3 regions of the Ammoniphilus sp. CFH 90114 genome follow, and region 1 is predicted to be linked to each of the others. Evidence: riboswitches for the same ligand, from Rfam matches in the RefSeq annotation. Region 1 holds a riboswitch; each other region holds the start of a gene.
The links. A riboswitch is a leader RNA that binds a small molecule or an ion and turns the genes downstream of it on or off. The one in region 1 is predicted to bind S-adenosylmethionine.
Positions count from the first base shown of each region.

Region 1 (7,451 bases):
TGCTAACCAGTGATGGCAAGACTTTATTTAAGACTTATGGAGATGGTCAGCTGCAACATGTTATTGCAGCGGTGTATGGCATGCCGATTGCTAAGGAAATGGAACACCTGCAAGCGAGTAATCTTGATTTTCAGTTGGAGGGATACTTCGGAAACCCTCAGATTACTCGTGCTAATCGATCCTACATCACTCTTTTAATAAACGGGCGATACATTCGGAATCATGCCCTGATCAATGCTATTTTGCGAGGGTATCATACCTTGTTGCCTATTAATCGCTACCCCATTGCGATATTAAATATCCGGCTGGAGCCGACGTTAATTGATGTCAATGTTCACCCGGCCAAGCTCGAAGTTCGCCTAAGTAAGGAACAGGAGCTGCTTGCCTTCGTTGAAGAGGAAGTTAAGAAGATATGGGGAAGGCAGAGATTAATTCCTGAACCTACCCGTTCAAAAGCAGTGGAGGATACAGCACAGACTCGTCTAGATCTGAGTAGGACTCCGGCTTCTTATATCCAGGAACCTCGAGAGAAAGAACGCTTCTATCAGCGTGCAGAGGATGCAGAGACGACGATGAAATATACAGAGTGGCTCCTACGCTCGGCTGAGGAGAAGGAAGAGCAGAACGAACAAGGACAAAAGCTTCCACAAGTGGTGGACTCCCCCCCCACACCAACTCCCGCTGTACCAGAATTTTATCCTTTAGCTCAGCTTCATGGATCTTATATCTTAGCCCAAAGTGAAGAGGGTCTTTATATCATTGACCAGCATGCAGCACAGGAAAGAATCTGGTATGAATACTTTCTGAATAAGCTCAGTGAGGAACAGATAGAATTACAGGATTTGCTAATTCCTCTCTCGATCCACTTATCCGTTAAAGAGATGAAGCAAGTACAAGAAAAAATGAACTTATTCAATCAAGTTGGTTTAGAGATGGAACCTTTTGGGAACCAGACCTTCCTTGTTCGTTCTCATCCTAGATGGTTTATACAAGGGGAAGAGGAAGCAACCATCCATGAGATGGTGGAGATGATTATTCGTGGGGAAACTAAGATTGATACGGTGAAACTGCGCGAGAAAGCCGCGATCATGATGTCATGTAAAGCAGCGATAAAAGCCAATCGATATCTAAGTCATATCGAAATGGAAGCTTTGTTAGACAAACTTAGAGAAACCATTTCACCTTACACTTGTCCTCATGGACGACCGATTATTATTCACTTTTCGAAGTATGAGATTGAAAAAATGTTTAAGCGAGTGATGTAAGGGATGATCATAACTACATCTCAGAGGGTAAACCAAGAATTAATCAATAAGGCTCAGGCATTAGCTGAGAGGGTAAACGGAACGTTTGTTTCAAGAAGGGAAAGGTCAATTAGGAAGTTTTATATAGAGGAGAAAATAGAGCAATTCCTTGTTGTTTCAAAGGATAGGATTCAGTGGTATGCAGAAGGAAATGAACGTCCATTTTTTTTTCATCCTGGGATGTCTGCCATTCGTATAAAGCGCTTGTTAGGCGGCGATAATGATATAATGATTCAAACATGTCAGTTGCAATCAGGGGATTCTATGTTAGATTGCACGATGGGTCTTGGAGCGGATAGTCTTGTTGCTTCCTTTGTGGTAGGAGAGACAGGAAGAGTCGTAGGAATTGAGTCAGAGCCTATGATCGCTCTCCTTGTCGAAGAAGGGCTAAAAGAGCTTGAACTATTTAAGGAATTGGATGAAGCGGCAAGAAGGATTGAAGTAATAGCCAAGCATCATTTAGAGGTATTGCAGCGCTTGCCTAGCAAGAGTTTTGATGTTGTATACTTTGATCCGATGTTTCGCCAAAGTATTGCTGAATCGACCTCTCTGCAGGTACTTCGCGGCTTTGCTAACCCATCCCCTCTTGAAACGACCGCCATTCAGGAAGCCGTTCGGGTGGCCAGGCGTCGCGTAGTTCTTAAGGAGCGAAGGGATAGCCGAGAATTCGATCGCTTGGGATTTACCATGATCTACAACGAGAACAAGGAAGTCGCCTATGGCATCCTCGAGGTTTGAAGGAGAATAAGACATGAGTAATAAAGAGAAACTCCTCGTGATTGTAGGTCCGACTGCAGTGGGGAAAACGTCCTTAAGTATCGATCTGGCTAAGGCGCTAGATGGTGAGATCATCTCGGGGGATTCCATGCAGGTTTATAAGGGAATGGATATCGGAACAGCCAAGATTACAGAAGCTGAGATGGATTCGGTTCCTCATTATTTGATTGATATCCTTGAGCCGGATAAAGATTTCTCGGTTGCTGATTTTCAGCATCAGTCACGCCAGCTCATTACGGAAATCAATCTGAGGGGTAAGCTTCCTATGATCGTGGGAGGAACAGGGCTGTATATCCAGTCCGTCATCTATGAGTACAAGTTCTCAGAAGCGCAGAAGGACCTATCCTTGCGTACAGCCTTAGAAGAGTATACGGAACTCCATGGGAAGGAAGCACTCCATCAGCGCTTGCAGGCCATTGATCCAATTACAGCTAAGCGATTGCATCAAAATGATGTAAAAAGAGTTATCCGTGCCCTTGAAATCTATGAATTAACGGGTAAGCCGATGGCCGAATATCAACAGCGTTCTTCCGAATCCCCCTATCAGCTCTGTCTTCTGGGATTGACTATGGAACGCACACTTCTCTATGAGAGAATAAATATGAGAGTGGACTTGATGATTAGTCAAGGCCTTGTGGCTGAAGTTCAGAGATTGCTGGATCAAGGATATGATAGCAGTATACCTTCACTGCAAGGAATTGGTTATAAAGAGGTCATAGATTACTTACATGGTAAAACATCGCTAGATGAAGCGATTGAACGAATTAAAAAGAATAGCCGTAATTTTGCTAAGCGTCAATTGACTTGGTTTAGGTCTATGAAAGATATCAACTGGCTCGATATGACAGAACCTGGGGATAGAGCTGAGCTTGTCGAAAATATTCGAAGCTTTGTAGCAGGAAAGATTAGGTAAGATAACGAATATAACTGTTAAGATATAAATAGAGGAGGTAAACCCCCAATGGCAAATTCCATCAACATTCAGGATACGTTTCTTAACCACTTAAGAAAGGAAAATGTTCCCGTTACCATATATTTAGTGAACGGATTCCAATTGAGAGGTCTCATTCGTGCATTTGATAATTTTACAATCGTGATTGATAGCGATGGCAAGCAACAATTAGTCTATAAGCACGCCATCTCGACTTTCCTTCCACAACGTCCTGTATCTTTGATGCCTGATAATCAAGAGTAAGCCTTAAGTCGGAGTAGAACTCCGGCTTTTTTCATTTACTCAGATTGTTCAAATTATAAAGACTTCATCTTTTTTCGTTGACATAATGAGTAAAACGTAATATTCTCAATATCGTTAACTTCTTCACATTCGGCATTTTTCAACAGATCGAAAGATAATGTTGACAACAATGGAGTCGGATGGTAGAGTAAGAGTAACAATTAAATAAAACAATTCCAATCGGAATTGTTTTCTTATCCAGAGAGGTGGAGGGACTGGCCCGATGAAACCCGGCAGCGGATCTTCAAAGAGAAGATGCTGTGCCAATTCCACAGGACGAATTGTCCTGACAGATAAGAGCGTGACCGTGACTACTACACGTCAAACCTCTTCTCTGAGCGAAGAGGTTTTTTATTTGTCAAACAACCAAGGGCCCTGGTAGCTGACAGTAAAAAGGTTCGCTCTCCTTAACACGAATACACATATGAAGGGGAGTATTAGAAAATGAAAAAGTGGACAAAGGTGTTAACAACTTCTATTTTAGCAGTATCACTTCTTGCGGGGTGTGGAAGTTCTTCCGATCAGCCAAGTCAAGCTAGTGGCGGTGGAGACCAAGTTACCAAGATTAAAGTAGGGGTAACTGCTGGTCCTCACGAAGAAGTAATGGAAAAAGTAAAAGAGGTAGCAGCAAAAGATGGCCTTGAAATTGAAATTGTTGCCTTTAACGATTATGTGCAACCAAATAAGGTATTAGCAGAAGGGGAATTGGATGCTAATAGTTTCCAGCATGAGCCTTACTTGGAAAGATTCAAGGCAGATCATAACTTAGATCTTGTAAAACTAGCTAACAACATTAACTTCCCAATGGGACTTTACTCTACTAAAATTAAAGATGTCAGTGAACTAGAAGATGGGGCACAAGTAGGATTACCAAACGACCCAACGAATGGAGCAAGAGCACTTCAACTGTTTGAGGAAGCAGGCTTAATTAAGTTGAAGGAAGGGGTAGGAGTTAAAGCTACGATTCACGATATTGCTGAGAATCCTAAGAACTTGAAGTTTAAAGAACTAGAAGCTGCATTTATTCCTAAGGCTCTTGATGATCTTGCGGTAGCAGCAATCAATACGAACTTTGCGATGGAGCATGGATATGTTCCAACGAAGGATTCCATCTTTATTGAGCCTAGTGATTCTCCGTGGGTAAATCTTATTGCCGTACGTACAGCTGATAAAGATCGTCCAGAATTTCAAAAGCTTGTAAAAGCTTATCACTCTGACGAAGTTAAGAAGTTTATAGAAGAGCATTTCCAAGGATCTGTTGTACCATCCTGGTAGTTTTCCTTGTATGCAGGAAAAAAGAGGATTAGGAGATGCTTTTGAAAAGGGAAGAGAAGACCTCCAACAGGGGGTCCTTCTTTTTGTTTGGTCTATGAGCAAAGATGTTTGGAGGTTGGGTACTCAATGATTGTTATCAAAAATTTATATAAAACATATGAACAAAATGGACGCAATGTAGAGGCGGTTAAGAACGTTAGCCTAGAGATAAAGAAGGGTGAAATCTTCGGAGTTATTGGGTTTAGTGGTGCCGGAAAAAGCAGCTTGATCCGTTGTGTTAATCTCTTGGAGACGCCTAGTTCAGGATCTGTCATGGTAAATGGGGTTGAAATGACAAATCTATCTGAGCGCAACCTACGTGAGGCAAGGCGGAAAATAGGAATGATCTTTCAGCACTTTAATTTACTTTCATCTAGTACGGTGTTTGAAAATATTGCAGCCCCTCTTGAGTTAGCTAATACGCCAAAGCATATAATCGAAAAGAAAGTTAATGAATTATTAGGTTTAGTCGGATTGTCAGATAAAGGGGCTTCTTATCCATCACAATTATCAGGGGGGCAAAAGCAAAGAGTAGCGATTGCTCGAGCATTAGCTAATGATCCAGAAATCCTTCTTTGTGATGAAGCAACCTCTGCCCTAGATCCCCAGACTACTGACTCTATTTTGGATTTACTATTGGATATCAATAAGAAATTTCAAATCACAATTATGTTGATTACCCATGAAATGCATGTCATTAAGAAAATTTGTGATCATGTGGCGGTTATGGAAAATGGGCAGGTTGTAGAGCAGGGAAGTGTATTAGAGATATTTTCACAACCTAAAACCCAAACGACCAAAAACTTCATTAAAAATGTTTTTGACATTAATTTACCTCAAAATCTTCAACTTAAGTTTAAAAACGAAAGGGCAAATGGGGAAATCATCCGTGTCTCTTTTGTCGGTGAAACAACAACAGAACCTGTCTTTGCTGAACTGGCTACCCGTTTTCCGCTTCGTCCCAATATCTTGTTTGGGAATATAACACAAATTAAGGAAACCACCTTTGGAAGTCTCATCTTGAAGCTAACAGGTGAAGCGAGTGTAATTCAACAAGGAATGGAGTACTTGCAAAGTGAAGGCTTGAGTGTGGAGGTGCTGCAGGATGTTGACTAGTTTATTTGATCGAAGCGATCTATATATTCAATCCTTAATTGAAACTTGGTGGATGGTATTTTACGCTTTATCGATCTCGGCATTAATAGGACTCCCGCTTGGTGTTCTATTGGTGGTTACTCGTCCGAAGCATATTTTTGAGAATGTCATGATCTATAATGTCTTGAATGTCATAATTAATATTCTTAGATCGGTGCCTTTTGTTATTCTTATGGTTGCTATTATCCCATTTACGAAGTTTATCGTAGGGACTGCCATTGGTGTTAAAGGAGCTATCGTACCTCTTGTGGTCTATACGGCTCCCTACATTGCAAGATTAATGGAATCTGCTCTTCTCGAAGTGGACCCTGGAATTATTGAGGCTTTTAAATCTATGGGAGCAAGCAGAAGACAGATTATCTGGCGTGTGATGATCAGAGAAGCTAGACCAGCAATATCATTAGGTTTAACCATTGCGACGATCGGTTTGATCGGGGCAACCGCGATGGCAGGGGTGATTGGTGCGGGTGGTTTAGGAGACTTAGCGATTCGTTACGGTTATCAGCGATGGGAACTTGATGTTATGCTTTGGACTGTTATTCTCTTAATTATTATTGTTCAAGGGGTTCAGTCCATTGGGAACTATATTGCGAAACGTCTTCGGAAAAACTAAGGCATGGAGTAATCATGTAAGGGGAATGAAAGCATGAACATTGAATCAGCTGATATTATGAAAGGCTTGCCAACTCAATTTTTCGCTACGCTTGTCGCGAAGGTGCAAAGGGAGGCAGCGGCAGGACACGATATAATTAATCTAGGTCAAGGAAATCCAGATCTACCTACCCCTGAGCATATCGTGGAAGAGATGCAACGTGCCGTAGCTAATCCTATTCACCATAAATATCCCCCATTCCAAGGGCGCAGGGAATTGAAAGAAGCGGTTGCTCATTGGTATAAAAGTGAATTCGATGTTGAGTTGGATCCAGAACAAGAAGTGGCTATCGTTTTTGGGGGGAAAACAGGCTTAATTGAAGTATGTCAAGTCTTATTAAACCCTGGAGATATCTGCCTAGTGCCAGATCCAGGATATCCAGATTATTGGTCGGGGGTTGCTTTAACAGGGGCTCGCATGTCCTTTATGCCTCTTCGAGAAGCGAATCAATTCCTACCGGATTATTCAGCTATTCCTATTGAAGATGTAAATAAAGCTAAACTTATGTTCTTGAATTATCCTAATAATCCCACTGCAGCGACGGCGCCACTTTCTTTCTTTGAAGAAACGATTCAATATGCAGACAAACATGGGATTGTGGTCTGTCATGACTTTGCCTATGGGGCAATTGGATTTGATGGACAAAAGCCAGTGAGCTTTCTCCAAGCCCCGGGAGCGAAAGAAGTGGGGATCGAAGTATATACACTTTCCAAAACTTATAACATGGCTGGCTGGCGAGTGGGTTTTGTCGTAGGAAATAGAAAAATGGTAAGTCTGATCAATCTCCTACAGGACCACCTTTTTGTAAGTCTGTTTGGAGCAGTCCAGATGGCGGCAACCCATGCCTTAACTAGTTCACAGGAGTGTGTAAGAGAATTAGTATCAACATATCAGTCGAGAAGAGATACGTTATTTCATGGATTATCTCAAATTGGTTGGCAGGCTAAGCCATCTCAAGGCTCTTTCTTTGCTTGGCTGCCAGTTCCAGATGGATATAGCTCCGTTTCCTTTGCGG
Region 1 covers NZ_SDLI01000001.1:585,916-593,366, forward strand. Annotated here, with positions in the region: gene mutL (DNA mismatch repair endonuclease MutL) at 1-1,265, shown strand, start outside; gene EIZ39_RS03055 (class I SAM-dependent methyltransferase) at 1,269-2,042, shown strand; gene miaA (tRNA (adenosine(37)-N6)-dimethylallyltransferase MiaA) at 2,056-2,994, shown strand; gene hfq (RNA chaperone Hfq) at 3,043-3,276, shown strand; SAM riboswitch class I at 3,507-3,615, shown strand; gene EIZ39_RS03070 (MetQ/NlpA family ABC transporter substrate-binding protein) at 3,760-4,590, shown strand; gene EIZ39_RS03075 (methionine ABC transporter ATP-binding protein) at 4,717-5,745, shown strand; gene EIZ39_RS03080 (methionine ABC transporter permease) at 5,735-6,397, shown strand; gene EIZ39_RS03085 (pyridoxal phosphate-dependent aminotransferase) at 6,431-7,451, shown strand, end outside.

Region 2 (7,451 bases), on a different contig from region 1:
AAGTTCTACTACTTCAGAATAAGTAGGTTCTGCACTGTCTTCGGTTAAGAACATACCTTGTGCTTTATAGTAAGCTTCAACTAGAGCAATTTGCTCTTCGCTGCGGCCAGTTAATCTCATGTAATTCAAGGATTCTTGGTCAACTGGGAAGAAGCCCATCGTTGCGCCATACTCAGGAGCCATGTTCGCTACAGTTGCACGGTCAGCCAAGCTCATCTTGCTTACGCCAGGTCCGAAGAATTCAACAAACTTTCCTACAACACCTTTCTTACGAAGGATGTTCGTTACGGTTAGAGCAAGGTCAGTTGCCGTTGCTCCTTCAGCTAATGTACCGGTTACCTTGAAGCCGACAACTTCAGGAGTAACGAAATACAAAGGCTGTCCTAGCATTCCTGCTTCTGCCTCGATACCACCAACTCCCCAACCAACAACACCAAGACCGTTGATCATGGTTGTATGAGAGTCTGTACCTACTAGAGAGTCAGGATATACTTCTGTCGTTCCGTCTACATCTTTTGTTGCAGCAACAGAAGCGAGGTACTCTAGGTTAACTTGGTGAACGATACCTGTGGAAGGCGGAACCGCACGGAAGTTATTGAATGCCGTTTGTGCCCAACGAAGGAAGCGATAACGCTCTGCATTACGCTCGAACTCAATGGTTTCGTTTTGCTCAAGAGCATCTACGCTTCCAAAGTTATCGACCATAACAGAGTGGTCAATGACAAGATCTACAGGCACAAGAGGGTTGATTTTTGAAACATCCCCGCCAATACGCTGCATGGTAGCACGCATAGCTGCTAAGTCTACTACGGCAGGTACTCCTGTAAAGTCTTGAAGAACGATACGAGCAGGCTTAAATGGAACTTCTTGATTTGGATCGCGCTCAAGAGTCCAGTTAGCCAATTTGTTTACATGTTCTTCTGTGATCGCTTTTCCGTCGAATTCACGAACAGCTGCTTCCAAAAGAACTTTAATAGAATAAGGAAGCCTGGATACTGGGCCAAGCTTTTCTAGGCCTGCTAAGGAATAGTAGGTATAGCTTTTGCCTCCTACTTGAAGTTCAGATCTTACGCCATATTGATCCTTGTTTGCCATGTCATGACCTCCTTGAAGGAACTTAAATAGTGTTTTCCAAGAACCCTGCAAGTTTCAACAGATGAAACCGAGTTTCTCTTATGTATCCTATTATACACATATTTGAAGGAACCGTACACAACTATTTTCCTTGATTTTCACACAAGAAATTGAATTTTTGATGGATATTTACGAATTTCTTCTCCTAAGATATAATATTAACAGATGAAATACTGTTCTGTAGAATGGAACAATAAAACCTGCTCAGTTTTATGTTTTCCATTCTTCTCATAAAATAACAACGGATTCTAAGGGAGGTGGAAGGATGGATGACAAAAAGCAAACCGTAAGAGCGGTGGAGCGTGCACTTGATATCCTCATCTGCTTCACGGATAAACAGGAACTCGGACTAACGGAAATTGCAAAACTTGTAGATTTGAATAAAAGCACAGTACATCGCTTGCTTGCTTCATTAGAAGGGAAGGGTTTTCTGATTCGAGATCCTATCACTGAGAAGTATCGATTAGGATTCAGGTTGTGGGAGCTCTCCGCACACTTAGTTCGGGAAGATGATCCTGCTCTTCTTTTCTTGCCGGAGATGGAGAAGTTAAGAGATTTACTCGGGGAAACTATTAGTTTATATGTTCGTGATGGCCGTGAACGAATTCGCATCCAAGCGGTAGAAAGTAAGCATACGATCCGTAGAGTAGCCCCCATTGGGGTTCGTTTGCCCTTAGCTGTAGGGGCGTCGAGTAAAGTTCTGGTTGCGTTTTCAGATGAGTCGGTCATGGAATTTATTCTTCAAGATCCAGCTTGGCCAGAAACGATTGATAAAGAAAATTATGTCGAGCAGTTGAAGAGAATTGAGCAGACAGGCTACGCCACCAGTGTGGAGGAGAGAGAACAAGGGACCAGCGCGGTGGCGGCTCCTGTGTTTAATCGCATGGGAGATGTCGTTGCCGCACTTTCCGTTTCTGGACCTGCCGCTCGTCTTACGATCGAAAAGATGGTGGAGATGGCCCCTGCGGTGATGGTCGCCGCACAGAGAATGGGCAAGATGGTTAAAAAATAGACAAAAGCAAACAAAATCATACAGAAAATTCGCCCACCGTCTGACAAGCTTTTCTCGCATATTTTGTTATCATGAGCATAACGAAACAAACGGGAAGGGTGACAAGCAATGAATACCGGACAATTGTATTCTTTGAAGGAAATGGCAAAGGAAATGGATACAACTTGGCAAAGTATTCGCAGCTGGAAAGAGCAATACTATCAATTTGTTCCGATGGAGACGGCTGGGAAACAGGTGTGGTTTAAACCGGAAGCGGTGGAAGTCTTTCAATTTATTAAGGAAGCAAAAGAAAAGGGACTTGATCATCATGCGATTCGTTCCGAGTTATTTCAGATTAGTGGACAAGCTGATGACGAAGATGCACAGGAGACGGTGGAGACGGATGCTGTTCCAGTTGACATGGTGATGGTTAAACGTGAACAGCTTGAAGAGATGCAGGAAACCATTCAAGCCCTGCAAAAAGAAGTGAATGAGCTGAAAGAAAAATGGGCGGAAGTAGAAATTGCGAAAAGAGACCAGACACTGATGGATAACCTTCGGGATATACGGGATAAGAAAAAGAAGGGACTCTGGAGCCGAGTCATGAATTTCACATTATAATTAGCGGACCCTTAGACCCGGTGCGATTCGGCAGCACCGGGTTTGATTGCTTTTTCCTTTTGCTTTGGTAGAATGTTCAAAAAGAGAAGCAAAGGGAGATGACATAAATGAAGGTTAGTAAAATTGAATTAATCAAACAATCAACTCCTCTAAAAAAACCGTTTAAGACAGCCCTTCGCACAGCGTACGCGGCAGATGAAATGATCGTAAGGATTACCGCGGATACAGGTGAAGTGGGGTACGGTGCGGCACCTCCAACGGCTGTTATCACGGGTGACACGATTCACTCGATTGCAGGCAATATCGAGGAGTTCATCGCTCCACGATTGATGAATCAAGATCTTGATGAAATAGAGAATTTATTACATACGGTTTCTTCTGTCCTTGTTAATAATAATAGTGCTAAAGCAGCTGTCGACATGGCTTTATATGATTTATGGGCAAAGAAGAACAAAGCTCCTCTTTATAAGTTGTTAGGGGGATCACGTTCTAAATTGGAGACCGATATTACGATTAGCGTCAATGCTCCTGAAGAGATGGCAGATGATGCTCATGATGCTGTGCAGCAAGGGATCTCGATGCTTAAGATAAAGGTAGGAAATGATGCGAAACTAGATTTAGATCGGGTAACAGCGGTTCGTGAGCGGGTAGGAAAAGATGTTTTGATCCGATTAGATGCCAATCAAGGGTGGACTCGAAAAGAGGCCGTTCGCATCATACGCCAGATGGAAGACATGGATTTACAGATTGAACTAGTGGAGCAACCGGTGAAAGCTCATGATTTAGAAGGATTGAAATTTGTAACGGATCAGGTAGAAACACCGATCCTAGCGGATGAAAGTATGTTTTCTGCCAGAGATGCCTTGAAAATACTAGAGATGCGGGCAGCGGACTTGGTTAATATCAAATTAATGAAGTGCGGAGGGATCTATCAAGCCCTAAAGATTAATGCGATTGCCGAGTCTTATGGGGTGGAATGTATGCTCGGGTGTATGTTGGAGAGTTCGATTGGCATCACGGCAGCGGCTCACTTAGCAGCAGCAAAGAAAAATATTACCCGAGTAGATCTGGATTCTGCTTTGCTCTTAGCTGAGAATCGAGTCATTGGCGGGGTTCAATATAAGGGATCTGAGATTACTCTAGGCGTTGGTTTTGGTCTTGGAATTGAAGGGATCCAACTGTCAACCGAATACGTTTAGTAGCGAAAAGAATTGACATCTGTAAGGATAAATGATAGCTTACATATATTAAAGTGAATATTCGACCTTATCGAGAGAGGTGGAGGGACTGGCCCGATGAAACCCAGCAACCGCACGAAGTGTGCAGGTGCTAATTCCAGCAGGACTTTTATTGTCCTGAAAGATAAGAAGCTGATAGCTAAACTTCTTCTTATCAGAAGAAGTTTTTTTGTATATATTTATTTGTCAGCACACGCGTAAACGCGATAAGAGTCGTGGAGGGAGAGAGGAACTTGTCCAAGATCAGCTTGAAGCAGCAATTAGAAAAGAAAATCCTCATCCTGGATGGGGCTATGGGAACGATGATCCAGCAGGCCGACTTAACAGAAGAAGACTTTGGTGGAGAAGCCCTAGATGGCTGTAATGAGATGCTTAACCTTACTCGTCCTGATGTGATTCGCCGTATCCATGAAGAATATTTAGAGGCGGGCGCTGATATCATTGAAACCAATACGTTCGGGGCAACAAGCGTCGTTTTGGCAGAGTATGACCTTCAGAATCAATCCGCTGAAATTAATTTGGCTGCAGCCAGATTGGCAAAGGAAGCGGTAGATGCTTATTCAACAGAGGACTGGCCACGTTATGTCGCAGGATCTATGGGGCCGACCACCAAGACCCTCTCGGTTACGGGTGGGGTCACCTTTGATGAATTAATTGAAACGTATTATGAGCAAGCGAAAGCTTTAGTCCAAGGAGGCGTGGATGTTCTCCTCTTAGAAACCGCACAGGATATGCTGAATGTGAAAGCTGGAAGCATCGGGATTAAGAAGGCTCTAGATGAACTAGAGGTTGAGATTCCTGTGATGATCTCAGGAACCATCGAGCCGATGGGAACGACGCTTGCAGGTCAAAATATTGAAGCCTTTTATATCTCGCTTGAGCATCTAAAGCCGATCTCTGTTGGTTTGAACTGTGCTACAGGGCCAGAGTTTATGCGTGATCATATCCGAACCCTCTCAGAACTTGCTCAATGTGCGGTAAGTTGTTATCCGAATGCAGGTCTTCCAGATGAAAATGGACATTATCACGAATCTCCACAAGCCCTTGCTACCAAGCTGGCCGGATTTGCAGAGAAAGGATGGCTCAACGTCGCAGGAGGATGCTGCGGTACGACTCCAGAACATGTCCGTGCCATGGCGGAGGAGCTTAAACATTATTCCCCAAGGAGAGAAACGAAGCCACATGGTCATGTGGTTTCCGGTATTGAACCGGTCTATTTAGAAGAAGACAATCGCCCATTATTTGTCGGGGAGCGGACGAATGTCATTGGATCTAAGAAGTTCCGGGATCTGATTAAAGAAGGAAAGTATGAGGAAGCCTCCGAAATCGCTCGAGCCCAAGTGAAGAAGGGCGCCCATATTATTGACGTTTGTTTAGCTGATCCTGATCGTGAAGAGGCAGAGGATATGAGCCAATTCCTAGGGTACGTGGTCAATAAAGTAAAGGTACCTCTCATGATCGATTCTACGGATCCTGAAGTCATCGAGCTTAGTCTTAAGTTTTCCCAAGGGAAAGCGATTATTAACTCGATCAATCTGGAAGATGGAGAAGAGCGCTTTGAACAAGTAGCACCTCTGATCAAGACCTATGGAGCAGCTGTTGTGGTGGGAACGATTGATGAAAAGGGTATGGCTGTTACTCGAGAGAAGAAATTAGAAGTTGCTAAACGTTCCTATGATCTGCTTGTCCATAAATACGGACTTAATCCTTTAGACATCATCTTTGATCCGCTTGTGTTTCCGGTAGGGACGGGGGATGAGTCCTATATCGGTGCAGCGCTTGAAACCGTAGAAGGAATTAGACTCATTAAAGAGGCCATGCCGCAATGTCAGACCATCCTTGGGGTAAGCAACGTCTCCTTTGGTTTACCTGCAGCGGGGCGTGAAGTGCTTAATGCTGTTTTCTTGTACCACTGTACAAAAGCGGGCCTCGATTACGCGATCGTCAACACCGAGAAACTAGAGCGTTTCGCCTCTATTCCAGAAGAGGAGCGGAAGCTATCCGAAGATCTTCTATTCCGGACCAACGATGAGACACTAGCGCAGTTTACAGCCTTCTATCGTGAAAAGAAAACCGTGAAGAAAGAGATTATCAGCAATTTAAGCTTAGAGGAGCGCCTTGCTCAATATATCGTGGAAGGGACAAAAGAGGGACTTCAAAAGGACCTTGATGAGGCTCTCGCGAAATACCCTCCACTTGAAATTATCAATGGTCCCTTGATGGCGGGAATGAGTGAAGTCGGCCGCTTGTTTAACAATAATGAGCTGATTGTAGCCGAAGTACTGCAAAGTGCTGAGGTCATGAAAACTTCCGTTGCCTACCTAGAACCTTATATGGAAAAAACCTCTTCTTCTGTAAAAGGGAAAATCCTTCTTGCGACTGTAAAAGGCGACGTGCATGATATTGGAAAGAATCTGGTTGAGATCATTCTGTCGAATAATGGTTACAAAATCGTCAATCTAGGGATCAAGGTTCCACCTGAGGAACTCATCCGTGCCTATCGGGAAGAGAAGCCTGATGCTATCGGACTCTCTGGTTTGTTAGTGAAATCCGCACAACAGATGGTAACGACGGCACAAGACTTAAAAACGGCTGGGATCGATGTTCCTATTCTAGTTGGAGGAGCGGCCTTAACTCGTAAATTTACGGAAAATAGAATCGCTCCCGAATATGAGGGACTTGTTCTCTATGCGAAGGATGCCATGAACGGTCTGGATTTGGCTAACCAATTGATGGATGAACATTTAAGAGAGCGATTAATCGCTGAGCTAAAAGAGAATAAACTAGCCAAGCTTCAGCAACAGGAAGCGGCGGTCACTGTAGTGGAAGAGGATCACCAACCTAAGAGCTCGGATATCGATCGCAATGCCCCTATTTTCCAGGCGCCGGACTTTGAACCGCATGTATTGCGTAATTATCCGCTATCTTACCTTCAGCCTTACTTGAACTGGAGAATGCTCTTAGGTAAGCACATGGGACTGCGCGGCAACGTGGAAAGACTGATCGAAGAAGGCGATGTGAAGACGCTCGAGTTAAAGGAAGTCATGGATCAATTGCTTAAGGAAGCAAAGGGAGAAGGTTTAATCCAAGCGAACGGGGTCTATCAATTTTTCCCGGCCCAAGCTTCTGGCAATGATGTCATCATCTATGATCCCAAGGATCATTCTAAAGTGCTCGAGAGATTTACTTTCCCACGCCAGAAGGAAGCGCCATATCTCTGCTTAGCGGACTTCCTCCGCCCCATTGAGAGCGGTGTGATGGATAGTGTAGGTTTCTTCGTGGTAACAGCTGGTCAGGGTATCCGAGATCTAGCTGGTGGGTGGAAAGATAAAGGAGAATATGTCCGTTCTCATGCGGTTCAGGCGTTGGCATTGGAACTTGCTGAGGCGTTTGCGGAGCGATTGCACCATGTCATGAGGGATAGCTGGGGCTTCCCGGATCCGGCCGACATGACGATGATGGAGCGC
Region 2 covers NZ_SDLI01000007.1:30,698-38,148, forward strand. Annotated here, with positions in the region: gene acnA (aconitate hydratase AcnA) at 1-1,095, opposite strand, end outside; gene EIZ39_RS16290 (IclR family transcriptional regulator) at 1,400-2,146, shown strand; gene EIZ39_RS16295 (MerR family transcriptional regulator) at 2,255-2,746, shown strand; gene EIZ39_RS16300 (dipeptide epimerase) at 2,854-3,945, shown strand; SAM riboswitch class I at 4,010-4,115, shown strand; gene metH (methionine synthase) at 4,278-7,451, shown strand, end outside.
Region 2: linked by a shared signal. The riboswitch ahead of metH (methionine synthase) and the one ahead of EIZ39_RS03070 (MetQ/NlpA family ABC transporter substrate-binding protein) in region 1 are both predicted to bind S-adenosylmethionine.

Region 3 (7,451 bases), on a different contig from region 1:
AATGATCGCCAAGATTTCACCCTTTTTCCCTAATGAGCCTATCAACTTAGGTGAGCATGTTCATGAGCTTCCTTCCACAGGGACAGTTCCACATATGCCCGGTTGGCGCTGGATTCCAACTCCTGGACATACACCAGGACATGTCTCGTTCTTCAGAGAAGAAGACAGATCGCTTATTGTGGGAGATGCTTTTGTAACAGTGAAACAGGATTCTCTATATAAAGTCCTAACCCAAGAGCTAGAGATTAGTGGACCTCCGAGGTATCTAACGACTGATTGGCATTCGGCTTACGAATCGGTTCGCACCTTACAAGGCTTAAGACCATCTGTTGCCATTACCGGTCATGGAATGCCGATGGAAGGGGACTTATTGTCAGAAAGCTTGGATAAGCTAGTCAATGAGTTTGATCAAATTGCTATTCCAGATTACGGACGGTTTATTTAGGAAGGTGAAGGTTGAGGGTGTCACATAAGGTTGGATAGTACCGGGTTGTGGGTCAGGACAGGGTGAACAAACTCCGATTGACTCAGCGCTTGAATGGCACCCTGAAAACGGGGATGAGCTAATTTGAGGGTGTCAAAGAGCCGGAATGGTACCCTGAAAACAGGGATGAGCTGATTTGGGGTAATCAAAGAGCCGGAATGGTGCCCCGAAAACGGGGTTGACTCGATTTGGGGTAATCAAAGAGCCGGAATGGTGCCCCGAAAACGGGGTTGACTGGATTTGGGGTAATCAAAGAGTCGGAATGGTGCCCTGAAAACGGGGTTGACTGGATTTGGGGTAATCAAAGAGTCGGAATGATACCCTGAAAACGGAGCTGACTGGATTTGGGGTAATCAAAGAGTCGGAATGGTGCCCCGAAAACGGGGTTGACTGGATTTGGGGTAATCCAAACGTCAGACTGGCACCCTGAAAACGGTGTTGGGGTCATTCCAAGGCCCGAACAAAAAGGAACAGAATAATTCTAAAAAGACAGAGGATGTATCAGACATGTTAGAAGACTTCATCCTTATCTCTTCGGCTATCCTTGTTCTCATTGTTATTTGGAGAGGATTGGATTGGGCACAGTTTGCTCGTGCTTATCTACTTTTTTTCGGTGTAAGAGCTGTATTAAATACGATCATATCTAATTTCTTAGTTTCCTTAAACTATTTAGAATTCCCATACCGATTTCTACCTCACTTGACAGCTAATAACTTGATCTATGATGGGTTTCTACTTCCTGGGTTTACGTTACTTGTTCTTCATTATGCTATTCGTTTGAGGATGTTGTGGTGGGGGATGGGAGTGTATGTTGTGTTTTTGGTTGTTCAGGATTATTTTATAATGAAGCATACGGAGCTATTGGTTTTACATAAGTGGACATTATATCATACGGCGATTAGTGGAGCCTTAAATTATGGGGTTAATTTGTTTCTCTTCCGTTGGTTCATAAGGTGGGATAGGCGGAAGTAAAAGCGGAGGATCTCCGCTAAGGGTAATCCTCCTTCTTAAGCCCGTACAATACTTTCAAACTTTCCTTTATGAGCGCCATTACAGTAGGGCTTATTGTCTGAAAGTCCGCATCGACATAGAAAAACTTGTTCATTTGTCTCTAGTTGTTGGCCTTCCCCATCAAGTAGAGGAACTCCACTTACAACTAAGGGGCCATTATCCCTAATTTTTATTTCGGCCATGCTCATTCACCTCCATTTACCATGTTGGTCTATTATGGAGGTCTTTATTCCTACTAGGTAGTTGATGGGACGGTTTCTTTGCCTTCAATCCGTTCCTTAATCGTCTGTAGTAAAGACTCTACACTATCATCCATTATCATTTCACCATTTAAGAAAACATATGGATTTACTAAACAATCGCCACAATAATTTAAGCAACCTTGTTGCATAACCTTTATCTCAGAACTACTAGCATTTACCTCAAGGCCATTTGCTAATACAGGAGCCATCTCATTCCCGCTACAGTATTTAATTATAATCTCCACAATACCTCATCCTTTCTTAAGATAAGATCTTAAATTGACACTGTAGAAAATTATACTAATTCTAAAAAAGTTTACAAATATACCCTTTGAAGTGAACGGGCGGTAGAGCTTTTCTGTATTAAAGGGATGGAGTCCAGGAAGGCTTCTCACGGACATGGGGGATGTTATTTCGGTAAAAACCGTGATATTGGTGGGTGGAATGGACATAGCTTCCGTTATTTACGAGAAATTCATAGTTTCATCTTCGTTTTGGAGTGAATAAGGAATCCTATGTCCCATAGAACCTCAAAATTGGGTTTTTTAGCTGATTTAACGGATCGTATGTCCGCGAGGATTGGAGCACTCAAACGACCGCCCAACCAAAGAAGGACCTCAACCGCGTCAAGTGAAGCCCTCTCGGGTTAGTAATAGTAACGACTTATGCCTCTTATGCTCTGTCGCTCCAATTTGGTTTACGTTTAGATAGAAACGCATTAATTCCTTCTACGGCATCTGGATGTTGGCTGTTGGTTGCCATAATTTCTGATGCGTAACTTAGAGCTTGGAAATCATCCATTTGGAGCTGCTGATAGAATCCTCGCTTACCAATGGCAAGGGTATGTAAGCTATGTCTAGCAACCGATGCAGCAAGCTCGTCTACAGCCTTGTCCAATTCTTCTTGCGGTACAACCTTGTTCACCAAACCAGATTCTAAGGCGTCTTGGGCAGAGATAAAGTCACCCGTAAAGAGCATTTCCGCTGCTTTCTTTCTTCCTACGTTTCTACTGATGAAGACAGCAGGAGTGCTGCAGAAAAAGCCTATATGTACGCCAGGTGCGGCAAACTGAGCTTGTTCTGCGGAAACAGCTAAATCACAAGCAGCAACCAATTGACAACCAGCAGCGGTAGCAATCCCATGAACTTTAGCAATGGTAACTTGTGGAATGTTTCGAATCTTTAACATTAAGCGTTGGCACTCATTAAACAGGTGGAGAACGTCTTGAGTAGATTGGCCTTCTACTTCACGGAGGTTATGGCCAGAACTGAATACTTTGCCTTCTGCCTCTATAACCAAGACATTAACGGCTTGTTCTCTTTCAATTTGCTGAAGCAGTGCTTCCATTTCATGGATTAACGGCAAGGATAGGGCATTGCGTTGCTTGTCATTTCGTAGGGTAATGTAGCCTATTCTGTCCGCTGTACGATAAGATAAAAATTCCATTATGAGTACCTCCTCAGCTATTTTTGTATTTACTATCATAAAGCGTTAAGCCATTCCCTGACAAGAGAGTAATTCGTTGTATATGTTTTTATTCACTAAAGTGAGAAAAACTAGTTGACTAGTAGGTTTTAGAGTGTTAATGTAATAAACAACAAATACATATCCGAGAAATCTTATCCAGAGCGGTGGAGGGAACTGGCCCGATGATACCCGGCAACCATTTATTCTTTTGACAAGAATAGAAAGGTGCTAATTCCTTCAGGTAGTATAACCTGGCAGATAAGAGTGAAGCCGCAAGCGAAACTTCCTCTTTTCCGAGGAAGTTTTTTTTATACCAAAATGTGAAGCTTCGACTAAAAACTTGTTGAAACAACCTGAGTGATCAGATCACATCAACAACACTTTTAGACATTTAAATAATTGAAAATTTGGCGAAGTGCAATCATTTGATGGGTTTTTACACTTTTAAAACTGAGTATTTAGATAAGAGATATCGGTGTAGTTGCATATTGAGAGTAGGAGGAGTTCGAGTGAAACGTATAGTAAGTGCACAAGAGGCAGTGTCTCATATTCATGATGGGGCAACAGTGATGATCGCAGGATTTTTGAATGCTCCAGAAACTTTGATTGATGCTTTGGTGGACTCGAAGGTGAAGGATCTAACGATTATTAGCAATGACACTTGTTACGAGAATCAAGGGATTGGAAAATTAATTGCCAAGCGTCAGGTGAAGAAGGTGATCACCTGTCATATCGGGACGAATCCAGAAACTCAAAGGCAGATGTTGGCTGGGGAATTAGAGGTTCAGATTGTTCCGATGGGAACTTTGGTAGAACAAGTACGAGCGGGTGGAAGTGGGCTAGGCGGTTTTCTTACCCCAACTGGGGTGGGGACGATAGCAGCAGAGGGGAAGCAAGTGATTGAGGTCAACGGTAAAACGTACTTGTTAGAACTTCCGCTTCGAGCCGATGTGGCTCTTATCCAAGCGAGTATTGCAGACCGTTCTGGTAATCTATTTCACCGCAAGACGACGCGCAATTGGAGTCCTACGATGGCAATGGCTGCTGATCTGGTTATTGCACAGACGAATGAAATTGTAGATCTAGGTGACCTTGAGCCAGATATTGTCCATACACCCGGAATTTTCATTGATTACTTAGTTCAGAAAGAAAGGAGTGAAGCGCATGTCGGCTGATATTCGTTCTACGATTGCTCGAAGAGTGGCACAGGAATTAAGCGATGGGGACTTGGTGAACTTAGGCATCGGACTTCCTACTCTGGTAGCGAATTACATACCTAATAATATTGAAGTGCTTCTTCAATCTGAGAATGGCATGATTGGCATGGGGGCATCACCTGAGCCAGGAGAGGAAGATGAAGACTTATTCAATGCAGGGGGGAAACCCGTAACCGTACGGCAAGGTGGAGTATTCTTTGATACCTCGCTCTCCTTCTCTATTATTCGTGGGGGACATGTTGATGTCACGGTATTAGGTGCTCTGCAGGTGGATCAACACGGGAACCTAGCATCCTGGTGTATCCCAGGTGTGTTTACCCCAGGAATTGGTGGGTCAATGGATTTAGTCGTTGGTTCGAAGAGGGTAATTATAGCGATGGAGCATACGACGAAAGACGGGAAGTCTAAAATTCTGGAACAATGCACATTGCCTCTAACGGCACAAGGAAAGGTTAGTCTCATTGTAACGGAACTTGCTGTTTTTCAAGTTGACAGGGAAGGTTTGGTACTCGTTGAGTTACAGCCAGGATCAACGATCGAGGAAGTGACACAAAAAACGGCAGCTCCGTTTCGAGTCGCTGTGCAACATTTGGAAGTGAGTCGATGAAACCGTTGGTATTGATAATCTGCCTCTTACTTGGTGGCTGCAGTACGGCTGTCTCAGGTTCGGAGGCTCAACTAGCTCCGATTTTCCAACTCGGTTCCGTTGAAGGAGAAGAAATTTCTCTAGAAAACTATAAAGGAAAACCGGTAATTTTAAACTTCTGGACGACATGGTGTCCACCGTGCAAAGAGGAGATGCCGGTTTTACAAAGGATTCATGACCAATATAAGGATCAGCTTTCGATTGTTGGGGTAAATCTAACCTACCAAGATGACCGTAAAGAGGTTCGGAAGTTTCTCGAAGATCATCAGATTACCTATGACATTGGATTAGATAAGTTAGGAGAAATAACGAAGCTGTATCAAGTTCAAGCTTTGCCCACCCTTTTCCTGATTGATGGGAAGGGACAGATTGTCCGGCAATATACGGGAGCGCTAAGTGAGCAGCAATTGCTCGAAGAAATACAAGCATTATTAAAATAACGAGAGTAGGGAGAGAGAAAGATGAGAAAGAATTGGACGAAGAGAGTAGTAACGTTGGGGACAGCCGCAAGTTTATTGATTCTAGCAGGATGTAATTCGAGCACGGCTCCTGTAGCACAGCAACCATCCGCACAAGCGGAAGCTCAACCGGCAGAGGCGAGTGCTCAGACAACGGGTGAAACGTTCCGGATCGGTTATCTACCGGCAACGATTGATTTGTTATTCTTCGTAGCACAAGAAGAAGGATATTTTGCTGAAGAGGGTTTGAAAACGGAATTAATCGAATTCGGAAATTCAGGGGAAGGACTTAATGCGATTAAGGCTGGTAAATTAGACGTTGGAGCGTTTGGTACGGCAGCTCCTTTAAGCTTCATCGACAAAGGGGCGTCGGATATGACGATCATTGGAGGCGCTGGTGGAAAAGGGAACGGGATCATCGCCTTACCTGACCGTGCTTCGGAGTTTCAAGATATTCAAGGGTTTGTTGGAAAGAAAATCGCTACCGTAAAGCTGGCCAATGGGGATGCGGTTTGGAGAAAAGGTTTAGCAGATGCAGGAATCGACTGGAAGAACGATGTGGAGATCGTGGAATTAGATAAACCGGCTAGTGTGCTTCAAGCCGTAAAGAATAAAAGTGTAGACGCCGGTGTGGTTTGGGCTCCATTCATGGAAATGGCAGAGCAGCAAGGGCTAGAAGTAGTGTCGTATACAGATGAATATTTTGAAGGGCATCCATGCTGCCGTCAAGTGGCGCTTAACGACAACATTCTAAAGCGTAAAGGTGATTATGAAGCGTTTTTCCGTGCTTTAATTCGTGCAGAGAAGTTCTATCATGAAAATAAAGAAGAAACCATCGATATCGTTACTCGCTATGTCAAGGTAGACCGTGCGCTCATTGAAGCGGATGCCTATGGCGGAACCATGTTAATCTCTGCTGATCCTAATAAAAAGGGTGTAGAAGAATTCTGGGAAGGGATGAAGAAAATTGAGTACGTTCAATCCCAAGAGGGCATTGAAAACAATATCAACGTAGCACTATACGAAGAAGCTCTCAATGCCTTACTTAAGCAGTCCCCAGAAGATGCGTTTCTAAAGGAACTTGAACAAAAATTTAAGGAAGATAATTTGTAGGTGAAAAAAATGAGTATGATATCGATTCGTGATGTTTCTTATGCTTACAAGCAGAACCAAGAGATACAATGGGCGGTTCGTGACGTCAACCTAGAGATCGCACAAGGGGAGATTGTGAGTTTTATCGGTCCAAGTGGTTGTGGAAAAAGTACGGTTCTCAATATGCTTGCGGGTCTCTTGGTACCCACACAAGGAAATATCTATTGTAATGACCATCTCGTTCAAGGCCCTAGCCTTGAACGGGGAGTAGTATTCCAAAGTTACTCTTTGTTCCCTTGGATGACAGCTGAGGAAAATATCTTGTTAGCTCTTCAGCAAGTTCGTAGGCAGGAGTCGCCGCAAGAACTAAAAAAAGTCGCACATCGGTTACTTGACACGGTAGGACTGCAGGGGGCGGATCAGAAGTATCCGGCTCAGCTCTCAGGAGGTATGCAGCAGCGTGTCGCTCTAGCTCGTTTGTTTGCGGTCAACTCTCCCGTATTCTTGATGGATGAACCGTTTGGAGCTGTAGATGCCGCGGTAAGAGCAACCTTACAGGATTGTCTCATTCAACTGTGGAGCGGTGAGGAAGCAAAGAAAACAGTGATCCTGGTCACACATGATATTGATGAAGCCATTCTATTATCGGATCGGATTGTTGTGTTTAGCCCTGGTCCAGGGAAAGTGGAGGAAGTGATCTCTGTCGATATCCCTCGTCCACGGAAGCGATCTCAGTTATTCATGTCTCCAAGGTATGTCGAGTTGAGAGCGCATTTGCTTTCCTCATTGCATAACGATTCAGAGCAGGAAGGAAAGGTGGTATTGGCATGATCC
Region 3 covers NZ_SDLI01000004.1:243,521-250,971, reverse strand. Annotated here, with positions in the region: gene EIZ39_RS11405 (MBL fold metallo-hydrolase) at 1-445, shown strand, start outside; gene EIZ39_RS11400 (CBO0543 family protein) at 992-1,456, shown strand; gene EIZ39_RS11395 (CDGSH iron-sulfur domain-containing protein) at 1,492-1,683, opposite strand; gene EIZ39_RS11390 (DUF1450 domain-containing protein) at 1,731-1,982, opposite strand; gene EIZ39_RS11385 (enoyl-CoA hydratase) at 2,410-3,183, opposite strand; SAM riboswitch class I at 3,354-3,469, shown strand; gene EIZ39_RS11380 (CoA transferase subunit A) at 3,714-4,379, shown strand; gene EIZ39_RS11375 (3-oxoacid CoA-transferase subunit B) at 4,369-5,028, shown strand; gene EIZ39_RS11370 (TlpA family protein disulfide reductase) at 5,025-5,507, shown strand; gene EIZ39_RS11365 (ABC transporter substrate-binding protein) at 5,529-6,638, shown strand; gene EIZ39_RS11360 (ABC transporter ATP-binding protein) at 6,648-7,448, shown strand; gene EIZ39_RS11355 (ABC transporter permease) at 7,445-7,451, shown strand, end outside.
Region 3: linked by a shared signal. The riboswitch ahead of EIZ39_RS11380 (CoA transferase subunit A) and the one ahead of EIZ39_RS03070 (MetQ/NlpA family ABC transporter substrate-binding protein) in region 1 are both predicted to bind S-adenosylmethionine.